Regions from separate parts of the Erwinia sorbitola genome, predicted to be linked through region 2. Evidence: predicted binding sites of a transcription regulator. Region 2 holds the regulator's gene; the other holds the start of a gene.
What was found. Region 2 encodes ArgR, which controls arginine synthesis, uptake and breakdown. Its sites were predicted from a motif close to ANTGAATAAAAATACANT; they were not measured.
Positions count from the first base shown of each region.

Region 1: the regulator ArgR is predicted to act here: its motif matches at 2,237-2,254, upstream of argE (acetylornithine deacetylase).

Region 1 is NZ_CP046509.1:4,488,682-4,492,106, forward strand. Features, by position in the region: gene argH (argininosuccinate lyase) at 1-33, opposite strand, end outside; gene GN242_RS20360 (argininosuccinate synthase) at 93-1,307, opposite strand; gene argB (acetylglutamate kinase) at 1,354-2,130, opposite strand; gene argE (acetylornithine deacetylase) at 2,302-3,425, shown strand, end outside.
Region 2 is NZ_CP046509.1:474,862-478,286, reverse strand. Features, by position in the region: gene degS (outer membrane-stress sensor serine endopeptidase DegS) at 1-379, shown strand, start outside; gene mdh (malate dehydrogenase) at 537-1,472, opposite strand; gene argR (transcriptional regulator ArgR) at 1,792-2,262, shown strand; gene yhcN (peroxide/acid stress response protein YhcN) at 2,692-2,955, shown strand; gene yhcN (peroxide/acid stress response protein YhcN) at 3,082-3,351, shown strand.

The DNA.
Region 1 (3,425 bases), 690 kb from region 2:
TGCCTGCGTAAACCGTCCACCCCAAAGTGCCATGCTCAGTACTCCCTATCAGAAATCTTGTAGGGGCGAGGCGCACCTCGCCCGAAAAAATACTACTTCTTCTCGTTCAGCGCACGGATGCGTGAAGAGAGAGAGAACAGACGGATAAAGCCGCCTGCATGACGGTGATCGTACACTTCATCTTCACCGAAGGTCGCGAACTCTTCAGAGTACAGGCTGTTAGCAGATTTTTTCTGAATCGCCGTTACCTGGCCTTTATACAGTTGCAGAACCACTTCACCATTCACTTCTTCTGCCAGTGCTGCGGCAGAGGCCTGAATAGATTTACGCAGCGGCGCGAACCAGCGACCATCGTAAACCACGTAGGACATTTCCAGACCCAGCTGCTCACGCCATTTGAAGCTATCGCGATCCAGCACCAGTTGCTCAACGGCACGCAGCGCATTCACCATGATGGTGCCGCCAGGGGTTTCATAGCAGCCACGGGACTTGATACCGACCAGACGGTTTTCCACGATGTCGATACGGCCAACGCCGTGACGGGCACCGATAGCATTCAGTTTGTCCAGGCAGCCAAACGGGCTTAACGCTTCGCCATTGACGGCAACAACGCGGCCTTTCTCAACGGAAACGGTCACCTGCTCAGGCTGATCTGGTGCTTCCAGCGGATCAACGGTCCACACCCAGCAATCTTTGTTCGGTGCGTTCCACGGGCTTTCCAGCACGCCGCCTTCGGTGGAGATATGCCATGCATTTTCATCACGGCTGTAAATTTTTTCCAGCGACGCAGTAGTCGGGATATTACGTTCTTTCAGGTAATCCAGCAGAGCTTCACGGGAACGCAGGTTCCACTCACGCCATGGCGCAACCACTTTCAACTGTGGTGCCAGCGCGGTGTAGGTGGTTTCGAAACGCACCTGGTCATTACCTTTACCGGTCGCGCCGTGGCACAGCGCATCTGCGCCCACTTTAAGGGCCAGTTCAACCTGAGCTTTTGCGATAATCGGGCGCGCCATAGACGTTCCCAGCAGATAGGTGCCTTCATACAGGGCACCGGTTTGCAGCACCGGATAAACGTACTCGCTGATGAACTCTTCACGCAGATCCACCACATGACACTCTGACGCACCAGATTGCAGCGCTTTCTGCTCAACGCCTTCCAGATCGCCGCGCTCCTGGCCGATGTCCGCCACGAATGCCACGACTTCACAGCCGCCGTAGTTCTCTTTCAGCCATGGAATGATGGCCGAAGTATCCAGACCGCCGGAGTAAGCCAGTACGATTTTTTTGATGCTCTTATCTTGCATTGTCTTTTCCTTGAACTTCCCTTCATCTTCCGGGAAAGGTTTATAGTTAAGCGAGGATACGGGTGCCAATGGACACGCCGTTAAACAGGGCTGGCAGCTGTTCCGCATGGCGCCAGCTGGCAATATCAACCGGACGGCCCAGAGTACGGGCAGCGTCCAGTGCAGCGTTTACTTTAACGATCATACCGTCGGTGATCACACCGTCAGCGATCAGCTGTTCTGCTTTTTCTGCCGTCATTTCAGCGATACGCTGCTTATTAGCGTCAAGAATACCGCTAACGTCAGAGAGCAGAATCAGATCTGCGCCCAGAGTAGCTGCCAGTGCCGTCGCTGCCTGATCGGCATTCACGTTCATCAGCAGGCCATCCTGAGTAATACCAATTGAGCTGACTACCGGCAGATAACCCGCCTCCAGCAGCGTGGAGATCAGCCGTGGAGAGCCTGGCGTTGCCAGACCAACGTGGCCAAGCTCATCATCAAACTGCGCCACATTGACGCTGCCGCCGTCACCAAGACAGAGGCCCACAGCATCAATGCCATGTTTTTTCGACCAGGCCAGCAGGGTTTTGTTCGCCGTACCAGCCAGCGCACCGGTAATAATGTCAATCTGATCGGCTGGGGTCACACGCAGGCCGTTTTTCTTCTTCACCGGCAGCGCTAATTTAGTCATCAGCTCATCGACCAGGCAGCCACCACCGTGAACAATCAGCAGCGGACGTTGATGAGCAGCACGATAGGCCACCAGGGCGTCAAACAGCCGCTCCAGCGCTTCTTCGCTGTCCAGCAACACACCACCTAACTTGATAATTAACGGATTCGTCATGAAAGTCACTCGCTCACTATGAGTCATTGCGCTTCAGGGCTGCCAAAACGCCTGTTGAACTGCTACCGTGGAAGACAAAATTATCGGTTTCCATCCGGTCGTCGTTAATGTATTTTTATTCACTATTAATGCATGAATATTGATACTATCCTAACCCAAGGACTGTCAACAGTGAAGACAAAATTACCCCCTTTTATTGAGATTTACCGCCAGTTGATTGCAACGCCATCAATCAGTGCAACCGACAGTGCGCTCGATCAGAGCAATGAAACTTTAATCAATTTACTCGCTGGCTGGTTCCGCGATATCGGCTTCACGGTGGAAGTGCAGCCAGTGCCTGGTACGCGCAATAAATTCAATATGCTGGCGAAGAGCGGTAACGGTGCCGGAGGCCTTCTGCTGGCGGGTCATACTGATACCGTTCCTTTCGATGATGGCCGCTGGACGCGTGATCCCTTTACCCTGACCGAACACGATAACAAGCTATACGGGCTGGGAACGGCTGATATGAAAGGCTTCTTCGCTTTCATTTTAGATACTTTGCGTGATATTGACGTGTCAGCGTTGAAAAAACCGCTCTACATCCTGGCTACCGCTGACGAAGAAACCACTATGGCGGGTGCGAAGTTCTTCTCTGAAACGACCAGCCTGCGCCCGGACTGTGCCATTATCGGCGAGCCAACATCACTGAAACCTGTACGCGCCCATAAAGGCCATATTTCCAATGTCATCCGCATTCAGGGCCAGTCCGGCCACTCCAGCGATCCGGGGCGAGGCGTTAACGCCATTGAACTGATGCATGAGTCGATTACCCAGCTAATGGAGCTGCGCAACACGCTGAAAACGCGCTATCACCACGACGGCTTTGCGATCCCCTACCCTACAATGAACTTCGGCCATATTAACGGCGGTGATGCTGCTAACCGCATCTGCGCCTGCTGTGAACTGCATATGGATATACGCCCACTGCCGGGTCTGACGTTAAGCGATCTCGACGGGCTGCTGAATGAAGCGCTGGCTCCGGTAAGCGCACGCTGGCCTGGCCGACTAACCGTAGGCGAATTGCATCCGCCGATCCCTGGCTACGAGTGCCCGCGTGAACATCAGCTGGTGCAAGTGGTAGAGAAACTGCTGGGAACAGAAACGGAAGTGGTCAACTACTGCACCGAGGCACCATTTATTCAGGAAATCTGCCCGACGCTGGTTTTAGGCCCGGGATCAATCGATCAGGCGCACCAGCCGGATGAATTTATCGACACGGCATTTATCAAGCCAACCAGAGAGCTGATCGCCCA
Region 2 (3,425 bases):
TATCCCGACTAAGCTGGCCACCAAAGTGATGGAGAAGCTGATCCGTGATGGCCGGGTTATCCGCGGTTATATCGGTATTACGGGCCAGGAGTTCCGGCGTTCAAGCGGGATGGATACGGGAATCGAACACCCTCAGGTACAGGGTATTGTGGTGACCGTTGTTAAAGCAGGCGGGCCGGCCGATGTTGCCGGTATTCAGGTTAACGATACTATTACCCGGGTTAATAACGTTCAGGCTGCTTCTCCACTGGAAACCATGGATCAGGTAGCGGAAATCCGGCCGGGAACAGTCATTAACGTAGAGATCAGCCGCGATGGCAAAAAGATTACACTGCCGGTAACCGTACAAGAGTACCCTGAAGATAATCAAGGGCAGTAATCGGGCCAGAAAGGCGCTGCGTCATACGAGCGAGAATCAACACTGAATCGACCCACTACCTGAATGTGGTAATGGGCATCCCCGGGAGCTTACTCTGGTAAGAGACCGGGGTGATTGCCAGCAGGCAACGCAGCGAAAGTACCTTTAAGAAGAGGATTTACTTAACGAACTCTTCGCCCAGTACAATATCTTTCTTCAGTGTGTCCAGCATGCCTTCCAGCGACCGCTGTTCAAACGCGCTCAGGGTGCCGATCGGACGACGCTCAACAATACCATTTTTACCCAGCAACAGCGGCTGCGAGAAGAAACGAGCGTGCTCGCCATCCCCTTCAACATAGGCACATTCAACAATATTGCTTTCACCGTTCAACGCACGCACCAGCGACAGACCAAACAGTGCACCCGCCTGCCCCATTGACAGAGTCGCCGATCCGCCACCTGCTTTCGCTTCGACAACTTCAGTACCGGCATTCTGAATACGTTTAGTCAGATCGGCAGCTTCCTGCTCGGTAAACTGTACGCCCGGAATCTGTGACAACAACGGCAGAATGGTTACGCCTGAATGTCCACCCACCACTGGCACGTTCAATTCCTGTGGCTGTTTGCCCTTCAGCGCAGCAACAAAGGTATTGGCACGGATAATATCCAGCGTGGTCACGCCGAACAGTCTGTTTTTGTCGTAAACGCCTGCTTTTTTCAGCACTTCAGCAGCAATCGCCACGGTGGTATTTACCGGGTTAGTAATGATTGCAATGAGCGCTTTTGGACTGGTCGAAGCGACCTGTTCAATCAGATTACGCACAATTCCGGCATTTACGTTGAAAAGATCTGAACGATCCATGCCGGGTTTACGCGCCACACCCGCAGAGATTAGCACCACATCAGCACCTTTTAGCGCCGGAGTAGCATCTTCACCACTGAAACCTTCGATTTTAACTGCGGTAGGGATATGGCTTAAATCAACCGCTACACCGGGCGTGACCGGGGCGATATCATAGAGGGAGAGTTCTGAACCTGCCGGAAGCTGAGTTTTAAGCAGGAGGGCCAGAGCCTGGCCAATACCACCTGCTGCACCGAGGACTGCAACTTTCATCCTAAACTCCTTATTATTTTTTGAACATGACGTTTGCCGTGAAATCAATAGAGCAGTTACACCGTGATTTGGCGTTACATTACACCCTTAAAGGTAACTGGAACAACCTCAAGATTATAACAAACTGTTCACATAGTGCGCATTTCAGCAGGCGTCAGCAAATTTTTTTTTAGCGCCAAAATTTGTTAAAATGCACCTCCAGACGGCCAGGGATAGCCCGAGAATCCATTTCTTATTTGCATAAACATTCATTTAATTGCATAATAATGTAATAACCCGCTGAGGGTATCCCTTAATAACCTCCTTTTATCGGTAACCTATGCGTAACCCATCGAAACAAGAAGATCTGATCAAGGCTTTCAAGGCCTTACTCAAGGAAGAAAAATTCAGCTCGCAGGGCGAAATAGTCAGTGCACTTCAGGAGGAAGGTTTCGAAAACATTAATCAGTCGAAAGTTTCCCGTATGCTGACGAAGTTTGGCGCCGTGCGCACGCGCAATGCGAAAATGGAAATGGTGTATTGCCTGCCCGCAGAACTTGGCGTGCCTACCACCACCAGCCCGCTGAAAAATCTGGTACTGGATATCGACTTCAACGACGCGCTGGTAGTGATTCACACCAGTCCGGGTGCAGCGCAGCTGATCGCGCGCCTGCTCGACTCCCTCGGGAAAGCAGAAGGCATTCTCGGGACTATCGCCGGTGATGACACCATCTTTATTACCCCTGCGCGTGCCTTTACAGTGAAGCAGCTCTACGATGCAGTTCTGGTACTGTTTGAACAAGAGTTATAAGCCACTTCAGGAATTAACTGCCCGGCAACACTCACTATTTATGCATTTCTCTCAGGGCCGAACGCTATCGGCCCTTTTTTTTATTCTTCTGGTAAAAGAACTCACCTCAGTATATTCCACTACCTTTTAGCCTGTAAGCGCGCGCCTATCGCCATTAAGATTTCTTTCAACAATGTGATCGACCACTAATAAGCGCACAAATCGCTAATTTCACACAGCATGATGTTTTTACAAGCATTTAACAGGTAAAGGTTAAAACATAAGCGCTTTTTATAACGGTTGGTTATTAAAAATCTGAAAAACCCCGAAAACCTTCGATGAAAAATTATTAGCATGCTATTAATATTTTACGTTATTAGATCTATACTTGTTTTCGTGATGCAAATCACAGTAACTAAAAAGATAAAAACAGTTGACGAGGAAAATATCATGAACGTTAAAACTACTATTGCTGCATTAAGCGTGTTATCTGCGCTGTCATTTGGCTCTTTTGCCGCTGAATCCATTAATAGCGATCAGGCGAAGGATCTGCAATCTATCGGCGTGATCAGCGTCAGTGGCATTACCGGTTCGCCTATGGATATCCATCAGGCACTGAATAATAAAGCAACCGAGAAAGGTGCCAGTGCTTACCGCGTTATCGAAGATTATGAGAACGGTAACTGGCACGCGACAGCCGAGCTGTACAAATAAGTCAGCATTTAACATCTACGTTAATTTATTAGTTAATTAATTAATGAAATCCGGTAACCCCAAGTATAACAAACGCTTTTTAAGCCCTTTCGGTTACCGTGCAACCCTATTTCTGGAGTCATCATCATGAAAACCACATTTACTATCGCTGCATTAACACTTGCCTCTGCTCTCTCTTTCGGTGCCAGCGCTGCTAACCTGGTCACTAATCAGCAAGTCGCCAGCCAGAACCTGCAGTCTGTCGGGACTGTGAGCGTCAGCGGCATCGACGGTACGCCAACGGATATCCGTCAGGCGCTGTCAGATAAGGCCGATCAGCAGGGCGCTACCTCTTACCGCGTAATTGAAGCGCGTAATGACGGTAACTACCACGCAACTGCTGAACTGTATAAATAAAATAGCGCACCGGGTGCTAATGCGCCCCCCAGTGACATGACTGCGGTCATGATGTTCCATCCGCAGGTTGTTTG